4 regions of the Aquamicrobium ahrensii genome follow, and region 4 is predicted to be linked to each of the others. Evidence: riboswitches for the same ligand, from Rfam matches in the RefSeq annotation. Region 4 holds a riboswitch; each other region holds the start of a gene.
What was found. A riboswitch is a leader RNA that binds a small molecule or an ion and turns the genes downstream of it on or off. The one in region 4 is predicted to bind cobalamin.

Region 1 (4,157 bases), on a different contig from region 4:
GTCACGCCCCGTCGACCCGGCGGCGTACCAGAGCGCGTCCTGCATCGATCTCGACACATCGATCGGCACAAACGCGAGGGAAATCAGCGCGACGGCCGTTCGCCGTGGAAAGGTGGATAGCTGGGAGCCGCCATTCTGGCTGGTAGGCGCCAGACGCGGGGCAGATGCGGTGAAGAACAGGCAGACCGCGAAGATCGACGGGCTGCAGCAGCAGGGAACCGCCATGACTGCCGAGAGGGCCCGGCGCTGCTGATTTTGAAGGTCTTTCCGCGCGGAACGTGACACGGCCCTCAACTCTCGAAAACTCTTGCACTTTACCCTTTGTCGGGCTTACCTGCGGGCCGTTTCGACAACAGGATCGCCATGCCTATTTATACGCCGTTCACGCCAGTCATCGCCGCTCTGCCGTCTACCGTCCCCTTTGTCGGCCCGGAAGCCCAGGAGCGCGACAGCGGCAAAAAATTCCGCGCCCGCCTCGGCGCCAATGAAAGCAGCTTCGGCCCTTCGCCCCGCGTGATCGAACGGATGGTGAAGGCTGCGCCCGACATGTGGATGTATTGCGATCCGGACAACCACCACCTCAAGGTCGCGGCCGCCGCCCATCACGGCGTAAAGCCGCAGAACATCGTCGTCGGCGAAGGCATAGACGGGCTGCTCGGCCTGCTGACGCGCATGTATGTTTCGCCGGGCGAGCCGGTGGTGACGTCGCTCGGCGCCTATCCCACCTTCAATTTCCATGTCGCCAGCGTCGGCGGCAGGCTGGCGCCGGTTCCCTATGAAAACGACCGCGAAAGCCTCGACGGGCTGCTCGATGCGGTGCGCCGGGAAGACGCCCGGCTGGTCTACCTCTCCAATCCCGACAACCCGATGGGAAGCTGGTGGGATGCAGAGGATGTGAACCGCTTCATCGAAGCGCTTCCGGACACCACCATGTTCATTCTGGACGAAGCCTATTGCGAACTCGCGCCGGCAAGCGCCCTGCCCGCGATCGATGTGGCGAGGCCGAACGTCGTGCGCATGCGCACCTTCTCCAAGGCCTACGGGCTCGCCGGCATCCGTTGCGGCTACGCCATCGGAGAGGAAACGGTCATCGCCGCCTTCGAGAAAATCCGCAACCACTATGGCGTCAGCCGCATGGCGCAGATCGCCGGTGAAGCGGCTCTGGAGGATCAGGGCTATCTGGCCGGGGTCGTGCGCAAGGTGGATGCAGGTCGTCGCCGTATCGCGACAATAGCCGGGGACAACGGTTTGCAGGCCCTGCCCTCGGCCACGAATTTCGTGGCCGTGGATTGCGGTGAGGACGGAGCGTTCGCCCTGAAACTGATGCAGGCGCTGCTGGCGCGAGGCGTGTTCATCCGCAAACCCATGGCGGCAGGGCTGGATCGCTGCATTCGCATCAGCGTCGGGCTCGACCATGAGCTCGACATTCTGGCCGAGGAAATGCCGAAGGCTCTTGAGATTGCGAGGGCCGGCTAGCAGGCCCTACCGGAGCGCGGCCAGACGCAGGGCCCAGCGCCGCCCATCGCTGGTGAAACGCGTCAGCCCGAGCGGCTCGACATCGACCGACCAGAAGCCTTGCGGCGGCGCATCGAGCACCTCGCAAACTGCCGCGCGGATCACGGGCGGGTGGGTGATCGCGAGCGTGTGACCGGCCATGCCGAGGGCCTCTTCCAGGAAGGCGGACACACGACGCCTGAGATCGCGGAGCGATTCGCCGCCGTGCGGCGCCGCGTCCGGGTCCGACATCCACGTCGCCAGTTCGCCCGGCTCAACTTCGGCAAGCTTGCGTCCGGCCCACTGGCCGAAATCCTGATCGCGCAGCGCCTGCCGCGCTTCGCCGTCCAGCCCGAGAGCCCCGGCGGTCTCGACGGCGCGCAGCGCCGGGCTTCGCCACACACGATCGGCGCGCGCAAGGCCGCAGGCCACCATCCGGGCATACTCGATCGCTCCGGGCTCCAGCGGCTCATCCCGTGCGAAAGCGCCAAACCTGTTCGCTTCCGTGGAGCCGCAGCAGATCAACGTCAGGCGTCCTGTCATTCACACTCCCTTCGCTTCATTGACAGCCATACATGACGGCGACTAGTGTCGGCAAAGATTACGGATCTGGAAGCTGGTGAAAATCCAGCGCGGTCGCGCCACTGTGACCGGCAATTATCGCCGGAAGTCAGGCCTTGATCCGTGTTTCACAGCTTGCAACAGCGGGACGCAGCATCCCAGGGAGAAGCACGATGTCCGACATCACTTTTGCACCAGAAGTCCGCCCGGTTCCGATTCCGGTGCGCGAAATCATGCCGTGGGCGATCTTTGGCGGCCTGCTCATGATGCTGGCCATCTATTTTATCGGGGCGGAGGAAGGGGCGACAACCCTGCTCTCGAACCTGAGCACGCATGAATTCGTTCATGACGCGCGCCATCTCCTCGGCTTCCCCTGCCACTGAAAGTCTGACGCCATGGTTGGAAATCTTCTGCTTCGCGGGATGCTGGTCGGCATCCTGGCCGGACTTTTCGCGTTCGGATTCGCCCGTGTGTTCGGCGAGCCTCACATCGACAGCGCCATCGCCTATGAAGAAGCGATGGCCGCAGCCTCCGGCGAGCCTGCCGAAGAGGAAGAAGAACTGGTCAGCCGCGAGACCCAGGCGGGCCTGGGCCTCCTGACCGGCTCGGTCGTCTACGGCGCCGCCATCGGCGGTCTGTTCTCCCTCGTGTTCGCCTATGTCCATGGCCGCGTGACCTCGCTCGGACCCCGCGCCACCGCCGGGCTTCTGGCCGTCGCCGCCTTCATCGCCGTGGTGCTGGCGCCGGCGCTGAAATATCCGGCGACGCCGCCGGCCGTCGGCAATCCCGAAACGATCGGCGAACGCACGGAGTTGTTCTTCGTCATGCTGATCGTCTCCATCATCGCCGCTGTCGTCGCCGTGGCGCTGGCGCGGCGGCTGTGGACCCGGCTTGGCGGCTGGACCGCCGGTATTGTCGGTGGGCTCGCCTTCCTCGTCATCATCGCCATCGCCCAATATGCGTTGCCGACGGTGAACGAGATTCCGGAAGGCTATTCAGCCGACCTGCTCTGGCGCTTCCGCACCTCCTCGCTCGGCATGCACGCCGTGCTGTGGACGGTGATCGGCCTTGCCTTCGGCGCAGTCGCCGAGCGGGCCCTGCCTGCCGGCGCACGCGCCCGGGCGGCCTGACAACGCCATGACGCGGCGCGCTCCCCCACCGGCGCGCGCCGCGCTTCTTGTTGCGGTTGCCGCGGCTTGCTTCGCATCATCTTCGGCTGAAGCGCATCGGCGCAGCAATCCGGCGGAAATCAAAGGCATACCGATCGCCAGCCTGTCACACGGCCAGATGGCCGTGATTGCGGACCACCGCAGCGAGATCATGAAGCTCGCCGCGCAGGAGCGGCAGGTGGACGACACTTTCGTGCGGCTGCTGAATTACGGCAATATCCAGTATACCTATTGCCTGTGGGGGCTGGTTCCGGGCTCGCTGAGCGACGAGGAAAGCCCCTTCAACGAGTGCGCCCATGCCTATCTGTCGGCTGCGCGCGAACTGCTTTCCCATATGCGGGAAACCTCAGCCAACAAGGCAGCCGTGGAAGACCTCATATCGCGCATCGACGCGGATATGGTGCGCAAGCAATCGTCCTTCATTCTGTGCCAGTACAGCGCCGACACATTCGACACGGCCAGTGTTGTGCGCCCGGTATGGAGCGAAATCCCCAAGCATCTGCCAAGCCTGGCCGCCTTTTCAGGCCTCGGGCTGGCGCTGATCGGCGTCGGCATGGTTCTCGGCAAGGGGCGCTCTTATCCGGAGCAGGATCAGGTCTGACCCGACTTCCATCCATTCCCAGCCATCGTCCTTACTGAAATGAGCGCCCCTTGAATTAATTGAACGTACGTTTTATTAATTGATGGAGAGGAATCCGATGGCGCGAACGGCAGGCTCGGATGGAGAACGGACTGAGGCGGCGATCCGCGAGGCGGCTGTCGACCTCATTGCGCGTCACGGCTACGAGGCGGTGACCATGCGCCAGCTCGCCGCCCGGGTGGGCGTGCAGCCGGCCGCTCTCTATCGCTACTTTCCCACCAAGGAAGAACTGCTGTTCACACTGATGCGCGCGCATATGGAGGCGCTGCTGGGTGCATGGAACGACGCCCGCC
Region 2 (4,157 bases), on a different contig from region 4:
TTCTTCCACTCATATATGAAGCCGATGGTGAGAACACCAAGGAACACCATCATCGACCAGAAACCGAGCATGCCGATGTCGCCGAACGAAATGGCCCACGGGAACAGGAAAGCCACCTCAAGATCGAAGATGATGAACAGGATCGACACCAGATAGAAGCGGATGTCGAACTTCATGCGCGCATCGTCGAACGAGTTGAAGCCGCACTCATAGGCGGACAGCTTCTCGGGGTCGGGATCACGATAGGCGACCAGGAACGGAGCCACGATGAGTGCCAGCCCGATTACCAGCGCCACGCCGATGAATATGACGATCGGCAGATACGAACTCAACAATTCGTTCATGCTGCAACTTTCCGTTGGCGGCGGATCCGCCTGAAACTAGCGCAGCCGGCCCTGTTACGGAAGCGTGACAGATTTGCCCGGAACCATTTGGTCCCCTGCTGCAACGCGGCGAGGGTTAGCGCAGCCGGATTGCCGAAGCAAGTCAAACCTTGACCAAAACGCTGCACTGCACACTATCTGCGACAAAACTGATCATCTTTGATTTCCTTCACTTTTTACTCCACTTTTAGTCCTGACAGCATCCACGAGCCTCGGCTGCTAGATTGCTGGAATCGGGCTGCCGTAAACCATGACTTGAGATAGGTTTGGATTGCATGAAGGAAACCCTCTCCCCGGCTCTGGCGCGCCGTATCGCCCTGTCCGCGCAGGGCTTCGGCGGAGGGCGCGCAAAGGCTGCGTTGGATCGCCGGCGCCTTTCCCGCACGCTGTCGCGCATCGGTCTGCTGCAGATCGACTCGGTCAGCGCGGTGGTGCGCGCGCACTACATGCCGCTTTATTCCCGGCTCGGCCCCTACCCTCTCTCTCTTCTGGATGAAGCCACCCGTCCGGGGGCCAGACGCCTGCTTTTCGAGTACTGGGCGCATGAGGCATCGTTCCTGCCGCTGGAGACATATCCGCTGCTGCGCTGGCGCATGGAAAAAGCAGCGCGCGGCGAGGAGATGTATCGCACATTGGCCAGATTCGGCCGGGAGCGCTCGGATTTCGTCGAAGAGATTTTCCGCGAAGTGGAAACGCACGGGCCGCTGGCCGCATCCGACATGGAAGGCCACAAGGGCTCGGGCGGCTGGTGGGGCTGGAGCGACGCCAAGGCGGCCTTCGAATGGCTGTTCTGGGCCGGAAGGGTCACAACGGCCTGCCGACGCGGCTTCGAACGCGTCTATGACCTGCCCGAACGGGTGCTGCCGCGTTCCATACTCGACACGCCGGTTCCAGCTACAGCCGACGCCCAGCGCGAACTGCTGCGCATCTCCGCCCGCGCCCATGGCATCGCCACCGCCGCATGTCTGCGCGATTATTTCCGGCTCTCCGCCACTGAAGCGGCCCCCCGCATTGCCGAGCTTGTCGAGGAAGGCGAGTTGATTCCCGTCGCCATCAAGGGCTGGTCACGGCAGGCTTACCTGCACCGCGACGCGCGCCGGCCGCGCAGGGTCGAAGCCCGCGCCCTGCTGGCGCCTTTCGATCCACTGGTGTTCGAGCGGGATCGTACGGAAAACCTGTTCGGCTTCCGCTACCGTATCGAAATCTACACGCCGGCCGCCAAGCGACGATATGGCTACTATGTCCTGCCCTTTCTGCTCGGCGACAGGATCGTCGCGCGCGTCGATCTCAGGGCCGACCGCGGGGCGGGCGTGCTGCGCGTCCATGCCGCATACGCCGAACAGGGGGCACCGGCCGAAACCGCTGAAGCTCTTCTCGCCGAACTGGAGCAGTTTCGCGACTGGCTGAATCTCGACCGGATCGAGATTATCCCCGCCGGGAATCTCGGCCCGGCGCTGGCGGACATGCTCGTGTCGTAGCCGCAAGTTGACAGCCGGACCCGCCCAAGCCTAAATCCGCCCAGACGGTCTCCCTTTCCCAAGGAGGGGAGCTAAGAGGGAATGCGGTGAGGTGACCCCGAACCCGCAGCTGTCCCCGCAACTGTAAGCGACGAGCCTCAGCCGACAGCCACTGGGTGCGGACCCGGGAAGGCGGCGACAGGGCGACGACCCGCGAGCCAGGAGACCTGCCGTCTGCAAGGAACGAGCCGAAAGCCTGGCGGGTGTCCCGGGCAAGGAGCAGATATTGGATTCAGGCCCGCCCACTCAGACGGAACCAGCCGCCAGCGCCACAGGAGCCGGCACGACCATCATCGTGTGCATCTCCTGCCGCGACGCCACCGGCTCGGATGCGCATCCGCGCGCCGGTGAAAAGTTGGCGGAGGATGCGCGCCGGGCCGCCGCCGGCCTGCCGGTCGAGGTGCGCACGGCAGAATGCCTCGGCAACTGCAAGCGCAGGTTAAGCGCCTCGATCCTGTCGGAAGGCGCATGGAGCTACGTGTTCGGCGATCTCACCGAAGATTGCGGGGCCGATCTGGTCGCCGGTGCCAGCCTGCTGGCCGACGCCGATGACGGCAAGATTCCATGGCGCGGTCGTCCCGATTCGCTCAAGCGCGGCCTCGTTGCGCGCATCCCTCCCCTCACTCTCCTCAAGGACAGATCATGACCGCAAACGCCACCCGTGTGCCCTGCACCGTCGTCACCGGCTTCCTCGGCGCCGGCAAGACCACGCTGATCCGCAACCTGCTGGAGAACAGCAACGGCAAACGCCTCGCGCTCATCGTCAACGAATTCGGCGACGTCGGCGTCGATGGCGAGATATTGAAAGGCTGCGGCATCGATAGCTGCCCGGAAGAAAACATCGTGGAACTGGCCAATGGCTGCATCTGCTGCACCGTGGCCGACGATTTCGTGCCGGCGCTCGACCAGATCCTGTCTCGCACGCCCAGGGTCGATCACATCCTGATCGAAACCTCCGGCCTCGCCCTGCCGAAACCGCTGGTGCAGGCTTTCCAGTGGCCGACGGTGAAAAGCCGCGTCACCGTCGACGGCGTGGTCGCCGTGGTGGATGGCCCCGCACTTGCCGAGGGCAAGGTCGCCTCCGACATGGACGCGCTCGCCGCCCAGCGCGCCGGGGACGAATCGCTCGACCATGACGACCCGATCGAGGAGGTGTTCGAGGATCAGGTGGCCTGCGCCGACCTCATCATCCTGTCCAAGAGCGATCTGCTGGACGAAGCCGCCGCCGCCCGCGCCCGCAAGATCGTGGACGCCCATATCACCCCAGCCGTGAAGGTCGTTCCCTCCGAACATGGCAAGGTCGATCCGTCGATCCTGCTCGGCCTCGGCCTCGCTGTCGAGGACGACATAGAAAACCGCAAGTCGCATCATGACGGCGCGGGCGATCATGAGCACGACGACTTCGACACCTTCGTCATCGACGTTCCCGCGGTGACCGACCCCGAGGAGCTGGCGCGCCGTATCGCCGCCGCCGCCGAGCAGGAGGATGTGCTGCGCGTCAAGGGCTTCGTCGAGGTTTCGGGAAAACCGATGCGTCTGCTGGTTCAGGCTGTCGGACCGCGCGTCAATCATTATTATGATCGCGCCTGGGCAACCGGGGATGACCGACGCTCGCGGCTGGTGGTGATCGGCCTCAAGGGTCTCGACCGTCCGGCCATCGAGACCATACTCGCAGGCTGAACAAGGCAAAGGACGCCACTCATCAGGCCATTCATCAGGATTGAACGATGCACATCCTGACCACCAGTTCCGCCTCGCTCGACGACGTCATCGAGCCGGTCGACCTGCGCCAGACACCGGGCGACGTGGTGGCCCTGTCCTTCACGGACAGCGATCTTGCGGCGCTGGCCTCGGCATGGAAAGCAGAAGCGGACCGCCTGCCCTCCATGCGGCTGGCGGCCCTGCGCGACCTGCGCCATCCCATGTCGGTCGACCTGTGGGTGGACAGCGTCGCGAGCCACGCAAAAGTCATTCTGGTGCGGCTTCTGGGCGGCTACGACTGGTGGCGCTACGGCTGCGACCAGCTTGCCGCCACCGCCCGCGCCGGGGGCGTCAAGCTGGCCCTGCTGCCCGGAGAATGCCGCGAGGAGGACGAGCGGCTGATGCAGGCCTCCACCCTGCCGCGCGAGGAGCTCGCCCTGCTGCTCGGCTATTTCCGCGAGGGCGGGCCGGCCAACATGCAGGCGCTGGTGCGCCGGCTGGCCATGCTTGCAGGCCATGAGGCCGAATCCGCAGCGCCCGAACCCGTGCCGAGGGC
Region 3 (4,157 bases), on a different contig from region 4:
AAGCCCGGCGACGGCCCTGATATGCTGTTCGAACTGCGAGACCACGCAGGCGGCCTCCGTCCAGTGGCCGGAATTGTGCACGCGCGGCGCAATTTCGTTGACCAGCAGCGAACCGTCGTCGAGAACGAAGAACTCGACACCGATGACGCCGACATAGCCAAGCGCGTCGAGGATCGAAGCGGCGGCGGCGCGCGCCATATCCACCGTCGTCGCCGAAATCGCCGCCGGCGTCGTGGAAGTGTGCAATATGCCGTCGCGATGCACGTTCTCGGCAGGCGTATAGGTCACGACCTCGCCATCGGCGCCACGCGCGCCGATCACCGATATTTCACGCGCGAAGGAGATCAGGCCCTCAAGGATCAGCGGCGTCGATCCCATCGCCTCGAACACGCCGGCATAGCTGCCGCTTTCCATGTTGCGGAAGACGCGCTGGCCCTTGCCGTCATAGCCCATGCGGCGCGTCTTCAGGACGCCGTTTCCCCCGAAGGCCTGCAAGGCGGAGGCGAGACCTGCATCGCTGTCGACGGCCAGAAACGGCGCGGTGTCGATGCCGATGCCGTTGAGGAACTGTTTCTCGATCAGCCGGTCCTGCGACACCTCCAGCGCACGCGGCGGCGGCAGCACCGGCACGCGGACGGCGAGCGCCTCTGCCGCTTCCACCGGCACGTTCTCGAATTCATAGGTGACGACAGCGCTGATCGAGGCGAGTTCCGCCAGCGCGGCCGGATCGTCATAGGCGGCGACGATCTGCCGGTTGGCCACCTGCGCGGCCGGACAATCGGCCTGCGGTTCGAGAATGGCGATGCGATAGCCGAGGCGCGCGGCGGCCATGGCCAGCATGCGGCCAAGCTGGCCGCCGCCGACGATGCCGATGGTCGATCCGGGAGCCAGCATCAGCCTTCATCCTTCGGTTCGAGGGCGACCTTGTCCGTCTGCGCCGCTCGCCAGGCCTCAAGCCGCCCGGCAAGTTCCGCATCGGTAAGCGCCAGCACGGCGGCCGCGATAAGCGCGGCGTTGATTGCGCCCGCCTTGCCGATGGCGAGCGTTCCGACCGGAACGCCGGCCGGCATCTGCACGATCGACAAAAGCGAGTCCTGCCCCGACAGCGCTTTCGATTCCACCGGCACGCCGAACACCGGCAAGGAGGTCATCGCCGCCGCCATGCCCGGCAGATGGGCTGCCCCGCCGGCGCCGGCGACCACCACCTTGTAACCGGCGGCCTTCGCGCCGGTGGCGAAATCGTAGAGACGCTGCGGCGTGCGGTGGGCCGAAACGATCAGGCTTTTGTGGGAGACGCCAAGCTCGGCCAGCGTATCGGCGGCGTGGCGCATGGTCGTCCAGTCGGACTGGCTGCCCATGATGATGGCGACATCGGCTTGTCGGTCGGTCAAGGCCCTGCTCCCGTCAGCAAAGCGGCGACGTAGCGGAATTTTCGCGCCCCCGCAAGGACGCACCGCGCCGCAATCGGACCACAGGGCAGCGCAGCCGGAATTGACAGCCCTGACCGCCAGTGCTTAGCGTCGCAGGTGGAATCGGTTCCGAGTACGGATGAAAAGGGAACACGGTCAGCCGATCGATCGGCCAAGCCGCGACTGCCCCCGCAACTGTAACCGCCGAGCCTCCCCCGATGAGCCACTGGATCGCAACGGTCCGGGAAGGCGGCGGGAGGCGACGAAGCGGAAGTCAGGAGACCTGCCGGTTCTGGTCACCCATGCCGGGTCACGGGGTGTGATCAGGCGCGGCGCTCCGTTGCGGTGACACCACAGAGTGTTGCCGCGTGCCTCACGGCTGCCGGGTGGAACCGATCCCCCTGCCCTGCCGGTCCGCGGTTGAAATGGAAACCGCCGGCGAAGACCGTCCGGCATTCGGGGGCAAGACCATGAGAAAGAAAATTCTGGCGGCAGGCGTATGCTCGCTGGCGCTGACCGGCACCGGCTGGGCGCAGCAGTCGACAGATTTCGACGACAACGTCATTCAACTTGACACGATCGTGGTGACCACGCCGCTGCGGCGCGCGTCGTCGCTGGAGCGCTCGACCTCGTCGGTCGCCGTGATCGACGAGGAGGACATCAGGAAATCGCCGGCGATCGACCTTCTCTCGCTGCTGAAGACGCAGCCGGGCATCACCGCGACTTCGAATGGCGGTCTGGGCGCCGACGCCAGCCTGTCGCTGCGCGGAACCAGCGCGGCCCAGACGCTCATACTGGTCAACGGCGTGCGGGCGGCATCCGCCACGGCTGGCACCCTCAACCTTTCCAGCATCCCGCTCGATTCCATCGAGCGCATCGAGATCGCCAAAGGCGGCCACTCGGCCCAGTATGGCGCCGACTCCATCGGCGGCATCATCAACATCATCACCAAGCAGGGCGGCTCCTGCCCTGAGGGCACAAACGCCTGCGGCAGCGTGACGGCCGGTGTCATGCATCCTTGGGGCGGCACGTTGTCCGGCAATGTCGGCGGCAGCACGCAAGACGGCCTGAGTTATTCCTTCGGCGCCAGCATTCTCGGCACGCAAGGCTACGACTACCGCCTCTCGCCCGGCCACGACCCCGACAAGGACGGCTTCACCAGAGGCTCGGTCAACTTCTCCTTGTCGAAGGAAACGGCGCTCGGCGCGATTTACACCGATGGCCTCTATACGCGTGGACGCAACGAATACGACGACGATCCGTACGGGAACATCTCCCACACGGATAATTTCTCCGGCCGCCTCGGCGCACGGCTGGACCACTCGGAGAGCTGGACCTCGAATATCGAGCTGTCGACGGCCCTCGACTACTCTGCCCTTTCGCAGGATAGTGTCCGCGGCGACGACTTCGACACGCTTCGCTACGGCCTGCTTGCGACGACGCAGAAACAGTTTGATCTCGGCGCAACGCATCACGTCGTCCAGGGCGGCATCGAAGCCTATCGCGACTCGGTGAAGAACAGCGCCGTTTCCGGAAGCCCATATGACGAGTCGAAACGGGACCTTGTCGCGGTATTCGGCCAGTATTCGTTCGAATATGAACGCCTCACCGTCGATACCGGCCTTCGCCATGACGACAACGAGCAATTCGGCGACGTCACCACATACAATGCCGGGGCGAGCTACGAGCTGACCGACAATCTGGTTACGCGCGCTTCCTACGCCACGGGTTTCCGGGCCCCGACCTTCAACGATCTCTACTACCCCTTCAGCGGCAATCCGGACCTCAATCCGGAGGAATCGCGCTCCTACGAAATCGGCCTGAACTGGCGGCTGACCGATAGCACGACGCTCGACATGGCGCTGTATCGCAACGACATAGACGACATGATCGCATGGGCGCCGATCGACCCGAGCGATCCCGACGGTTTGTGGCAACCTTCCAACATCAACCGCGCGCGCATCACCGGCTTCGAGGCCAGCCTGGAGCATCGCTTCGACCCGCAATGGAGCGTACGGGCGATGGTGGACATACGTGAGCCCCTGAACAGGAGCCCCGGCACGCACGGCAAATACATCGCCTATGGGGAGCGTTTTCGTGGCAGCACCGGCTTCACCTATACCCCGACGCAAGACCTCAGCCTGTCGGCCGACCTGCTCTATGTCTCGTCGCGTTACGCCGACGAGCTCAACGCAAGGCGGCTTCCTTCCTACATAACCGCCGATTTTTCGGCCATTTACACGATCGACGAGAAGTCGCAGCTCAAATTCTCCGCCCAGAATATCTTCGACAAGAAGTATGAAACGAAGGAAACTTTCCGTGCGCCCGGCCGAACGCTCAACCTGAGCTTCACCCGGTCCTTCTAAGCGATGTCCCCAGCGGCGAAATGTGGTCGATGAGAGCCTTGCAAACAGCATTGTCGTGTTTCGCCGCCGCTTTCCTGCTGGGCGCGGTCGCGTTTTTCGTCTTCGGGCAGCCCGCCCTCGCCGCAGAACCCGCGCCTCGCCGCGTCGTGTCCATGAATGTCTGCACCGATCAGCTCGCCATGCTGATCGCCGGAAAGGACCAGCTTCATTCGGTCTCCGTGCTGGCCAGCGATCCGCGCACCTCGGCCATGGCCGTTGAGGCGAAAGCGTTTCCGGCCAATCACGCGCTGGCCGAGGAAATCTTCCTCATGGAGCCCGACCTCGTGCTTGCCGGAACATTTTCCGCGCGCGCCACGATCGGGCTGGTGCGCCGTCTCGGGTT
Region 4 (4,157 bases):
TTGCGGCTGGAGAACGGCCGCCTGGCGGCCTGAGCGGAGAAAGAAGTGTTCCATTTCATTCTTGCCGACCTTCGCCGCAACTGGATCGGCGCGCTGATCCTCGCCCTGCTGATCGCGCTGGCGACGGCGCTCGGCGTATCCGTCACGCTGCAGGAGCGCGCATTGCGGCTGGGCAGCGCGCGTGCCGCGGCCGCCTTCGATCTGGTCGTCGGCGCTGCGGGTTCGGAAACGCAGCTCATCCTGTCGTCGATCTTTCTGCAACCCGCACCGCTGCCGCTGCTGCCGCCTGAAACGCTGGCTGCGCTTCGGGCCGATCCGCGCGTGGAAAATGCCGTTCCCGTCGGCTTCGGCGATTTCGTGGCCGGTTATCCGATCGTGGGCACGACCTCCGACGCGGTTGAGATGCTTGGCGGGCTGGGCGAGGGCGAAGGGTTCAGCCACATGGGCGACGCCATCGTCGGCGCGCAGGTCAGCCGCGCCATCGGCGACAGCTTCCATCCCTTCCACGGGGCGGTCGGCGAAGCCGGCGAGGTGCACTCGCATGTGGAGTACCGGGTGGTCGGCCGCATGGCGCCTACGGGAACGCCGTGGGACCGGGCCATCCTCGTGCCGATCCAGTCGGTGTGGGCCACCCACGCCAATCACGATCACGATCATGGTCATGAGCCGGAGCAGACGGCAGGGCTGGCCGCTGTGGCCAGCGTTCCCCACGATCATGGCCATGACCACGGCCCGGGCTTCGCCGGCGAAGCGGTCGATGAATCCGAATTGCTGCACACTGACAATCCCGGGGTGCCTGCGATTCTCGTGAAGCCGAAGAGCATTGCCGACGCCTACAATCTGCGCCAGCAGTACCGCACGGAAACCACACTGGCCGTCTTTCCCGGTGAAGTGCTGACAAGGCTTTACGGCACCCTGGGCGACGCCCGCCGTATCCTCGGCTTCGTGGCGATGGGCGCGCAGGCGCTGGTCGGGGCGGCGATCCTTATGGTGGTGGCCGTTCACGTGCTCCAGCGCCGCCGCCAGATCGGCGCGCTGAGGGCCTTCGGCGCACCGCGCCCGGTGGTGATGGGCATGGTCTGGACGGAGGTCTTCATCCTTGTCGCGGCCGGTGTGATCTGCGGGTTCGCCATCGGCTATGCGATCGTGCGGGCCATATCCGGCTATCTGGCCAGAAACAGCGGCGTGGCCATGCCGGTGGAGTTCCAGGCGGCGGACCTGTGGACGCTGCTCTTCCTGCTCGTTGCCTGCGCGGCAGCGACCCTGCTTCCCGCGCTCATCGCTTATCGCCAGACCCCGGCGCAGGCGTTGCGATCCTGATAGGAAAAATCCGAAAAGATCAGATCACGATATAAACATTTCTTTATGTGATATTGACAGCGGTGACTGAAACCACGACACTGCGCCTCGTCGTGGTTCTTCGGGGTATTTTACGCCCTGAAGCTAAGAGGGAAGCCGGTGCCTTTGAAAGGAAAGCCGGCGCTGCCCCCGCAACTGTAGGCGGAGAGCCTGCGTCCATCCATGTCACTGGGGTGAAAGCCCCGGGAAGACGGGCGCAGGCGATGACCCGTGAGCCAGGAGACCTGCCATGACAGAAAACGTCCACGGGCGGGGTGTCCCGATGGCCGCGGTGCGTCTGCTTTCCCGGCGGGCGACGACGGCTGTTCTGGTCACCACGCTCCAACCATCGGGGTTATGGAATGGCTATCTCGACAGTTCCCGTCGCAACGCTTGGCGTGCCGCGTATCGGCCGCCGTCGCGAACTCAAGTTCGCTCTCGAAAACTACTGGGCTGGCAAGGATACCGCCGAATCGCTGCTTGAAACGGCAAAGCGCCTGCGCGCCGAAAACTGGCGCCAGCAACGCGACAAGGGGGTGACGCGCATCCCCTCGAACGATTTCTCGCTCTACGACCATGTGCTCGACACGGCCGTCATGATCGGGGCGATCCCTCAGCGCTACGGCTGGACGGGCGGCGAGGTGCCGCTCGACACCTATTTCGCCATGGCGCGGGGCAGCCAGGGCGATGCGGGTTGCGGCCATCCGGGCCATGTCCACAGCACCTCTGCGCTGGAAATGACCAAGTGGTTCGACACCAACTATCACTACATGGTGCCGGAACTTGCGCCCGAACAGCAGTTCGTGCTTGCCACCGCCAAGCCTGTCGACCATTTCCTTGAAGCGAAGGAACTGGGCATCCACACCCGCCCGGTCATCCTCGGGCCTGTCACGTTCCTCCGGCTCGCCAAATCGCGCGGCGAGGAGTTCGACCTGTTGTCGCTGCTGCCCAAGCTGCTGCCGGTCTATTCGGAACTGCTCGGCCGTCTGTACAAGGCCGGCGCCGACTGGGTGCAGATCGACGAGCCGTGCCTTGTCCTCGATCTCGATGACGGTGAGCGTGCCGCGCTGGAAACGGCTTATCGCCATTTCTCCGAGGAGGTGCCAGCGCTCGGCATCATGCTCGCCACCTATTTCGGCGCGCTCGGTGACAATCTGGACCTCGCCCTGTCGCTGCCGGTCTCGGGCCTGCATATCGATCTGGTGCGCGCGCCGGAGCAGCTTGAGCAGGTGGCACGGCTGGCGCCGAAGAATCTGGTGCTGTCGCTCGGGCTGATCGATGGTCGTAACGTCTGGCGTGCCGACCTCACCGCCGCACTCGATTACCTGAAGCCGCTGGTCTGCGGCTGGCCGCTCGACCGCATCGAGATCGCCCCGTCCTGCTCGCTTCTGCATGTGCCGGTCGATCTGGAGCTGGAGACCGCGCTCGATGCGGAACTGAAGTCGTGGCTCGCCTTCGCCACGCAAAAGCTCGATGAGCTCGTGCTTCTGGGTCGGGCATTGTCCGGGGGGCGCGGCGAGGTTGCCGAAGCGCTTCAGGCCAGCGCCGATGCCATCGCCTCGCGCCGCAAATCGCTCCGCGTCCACGATCCGCTGGTCGAGGGCAGGCTGGCCGCTGTGGATGACGCCATGGCACGCCGCAAGAGCGCCTTTGCCGAACGACGCCGCAAGCAGGGCGAGAAGCTGAACCTGCCGAGCTTCCCCACCACCACCATCGGTTCCTTCCCCCAGACGGCCGAGGTGCGCAAGGCCCGCTCCGCCCATGCGAAGGGCGAACTCAGCTTTGCCGATTACGAAGCCTTCCTGCGCAAGCAGACCGAGGCCGCCATTCGCTGGCAGGAGGAAATCGGGCTCGACGTGCTGGTTCACGGCGAGTTCGAGCGCAACGACATGGTGCAGTATTTCGGCGAGCACCTTTCGGGCTTCGCCTTCACGCAGGCCGGCTGGGTGCAGAGCTACGGCTCGCGCTACGTGCGCCCTCCGATCATCTTCGGTGATGTCTCGCGGCCCAACCCGATGACCGTGCGCTGGTGGCAATATGCGCAGTCGCTGACCGACAGGCCGGTCAAGGGCATGCTCACCGGTCCGGTGACGATCCTCAACTGGTCCTTCGTGCGCAACGACATCCCGCGTTCGGAAACCTGCCGCCAGATCGCGCTCGCCATTCGCGACGAGGTGGTCGATCTGGAAAAGGCGGGCGCGGTCATGATCCAGATCGATGAGGCGGCCCTGCGCGAAGGCTTGCCGCTGCGCAAGGCGGACTGGAAGGCCTATCTCGACTGGGCGGTCGGCGGCTTCCGGCTGGCGTCTTCGGGCGTGGGGGATTCGACCCAGATACACACCCATATGTGCTATTCGGAGTTCAACGACATCATCGACGCCATCGCCGCGATGGATGCCGACGTCATCTCCATCGAGACCTCGCGCTCGCGCATGGAACTGCTCGATGCGTTCAGCAACTACAAATATCCGAACGAGATCGGGCCGGGCGTCTACGACATCCATTCGCCGCGCGTGCCGCATACCGGCGAGATGACCGACCTCATCAAGCTGGCCCGCAAGCGGCTGGCCGACAGCCAGATCTGGATCAATCCCGATTGCGGCCTCAAGACCCGCAAATGGGAAGAGGTCAGGCCGGCTCTGGTCAACATGGTGGCGGCCGCCCGCGAATTGCGGGCGCTGGCCGGTTGATCGCCTTGCCTGTCGCCGATTTGCGGCGGCAGGCAACCTGTGGGTCAAAGGCTGGCGGAAGGCTTCGGCCAGTTTCCCTTGCCGGCTACGGCGACCAGCAGCGCGCGCAGGCAGCGCACGTCCGGATGC

Region 1: linked by a shared signal. The riboswitch ahead of ABID44_RS14535 (CbtB domain-containing protein) and the one ahead of metE (5-methyltetrahydropteroyltriglutamate--homocysteine S-methyltransferase) in region 4 are both predicted to bind cobalamin.
Region 2: linked by a shared signal. The riboswitch ahead of ABID44_RS05150 (DUF1636 family protein) and the one ahead of metE (5-methyltetrahydropteroyltriglutamate--homocysteine S-methyltransferase) in region 4 are both predicted to bind cobalamin.
Region 3: linked by a shared signal. The riboswitch ahead of ABID44_RS13185 (TonB-dependent receptor plug domain-containing protein) and the one ahead of metE (5-methyltetrahydropteroyltriglutamate--homocysteine S-methyltransferase) in region 4 are both predicted to bind cobalamin.

The regions. Positions count from the first base shown of each region.
Region 1 is NZ_JBEPMN010000013.1:6,020-10,176, forward strand. Features, by position in the region: gene ABID44_RS14520 (hypothetical protein) at 1-253, shown strand, start outside; gene ABID44_RS14525 (pyridoxal phosphate-dependent aminotransferase) at 364-1,476, shown strand; gene ABID44_RS14530 (histidine phosphatase family protein) at 1,483-2,037, opposite strand; adenosylcobalamin (AdoCbl) riboswitch at 2,098-2,180, shown strand; gene ABID44_RS14535 (CbtB domain-containing protein) at 2,229-2,438, shown strand; gene ABID44_RS14540 (CbtA family protein) at 2,451-3,185, shown strand; gene ABID44_RS14545 (hypothetical protein) at 3,193-3,825, shown strand; gene ABID44_RS14550 (TetR/AcrR family transcriptional regulator) at 3,923-4,157, shown strand, end outside.
Region 2 is NZ_JBEPMN010000003.1:26,012-30,168, forward strand. Features, by position in the region: gene ABID44_RS05140 (NADH-quinone oxidoreductase subunit A) at 1-344, opposite strand, end outside; gene ABID44_RS05145 (winged helix-turn-helix domain-containing protein) at 659-1,861, shown strand; cobalamin riboswitch at 1,890-2,089, shown strand; gene ABID44_RS05150 (DUF1636 family protein) at 2,127-2,546, shown strand; gene cobW (cobalamin biosynthesis protein CobW) at 2,543-3,580, shown strand; gene cobN (cobaltochelatase subunit CobN) at 3,628-4,157, shown strand, end outside.
Region 3 is NZ_JBEPMN010000010.1:62,072-66,228, reverse strand. Features, by position in the region: gene ABID44_RS13195 (5-(carboxyamino)imidazole ribonucleotide synthase) at 1-897, opposite strand, end outside; gene purE (5-(carboxyamino)imidazole ribonucleotide mutase) at 894-1,391, opposite strand; cobalamin riboswitch at 1,517-1,714, shown strand; gene ABID44_RS13185 (TonB-dependent receptor plug domain-containing protein) at 1,880-3,775, shown strand; gene ABID44_RS13180 (ABC transporter substrate-binding protein) at 3,805-4,157, shown strand, end outside.
Region 4 is NZ_JBEPMN010000002.1:162,205-166,361, forward strand. Features, by position in the region: gene ABID44_RS03665 (ABC transporter ATP-binding protein) at 1-33, shown strand, start outside; gene ABID44_RS03670 (ABC transporter permease) at 46-1,320, shown strand; cobalamin riboswitch at 1,397-1,605, shown strand; gene metE (5-methyltetrahydropteroyltriglutamate--homocysteine S-methyltransferase) at 1,701-4,028, shown strand; gene ABID44_RS03680 (hypothetical protein) at 4,073-4,157, opposite strand, start outside.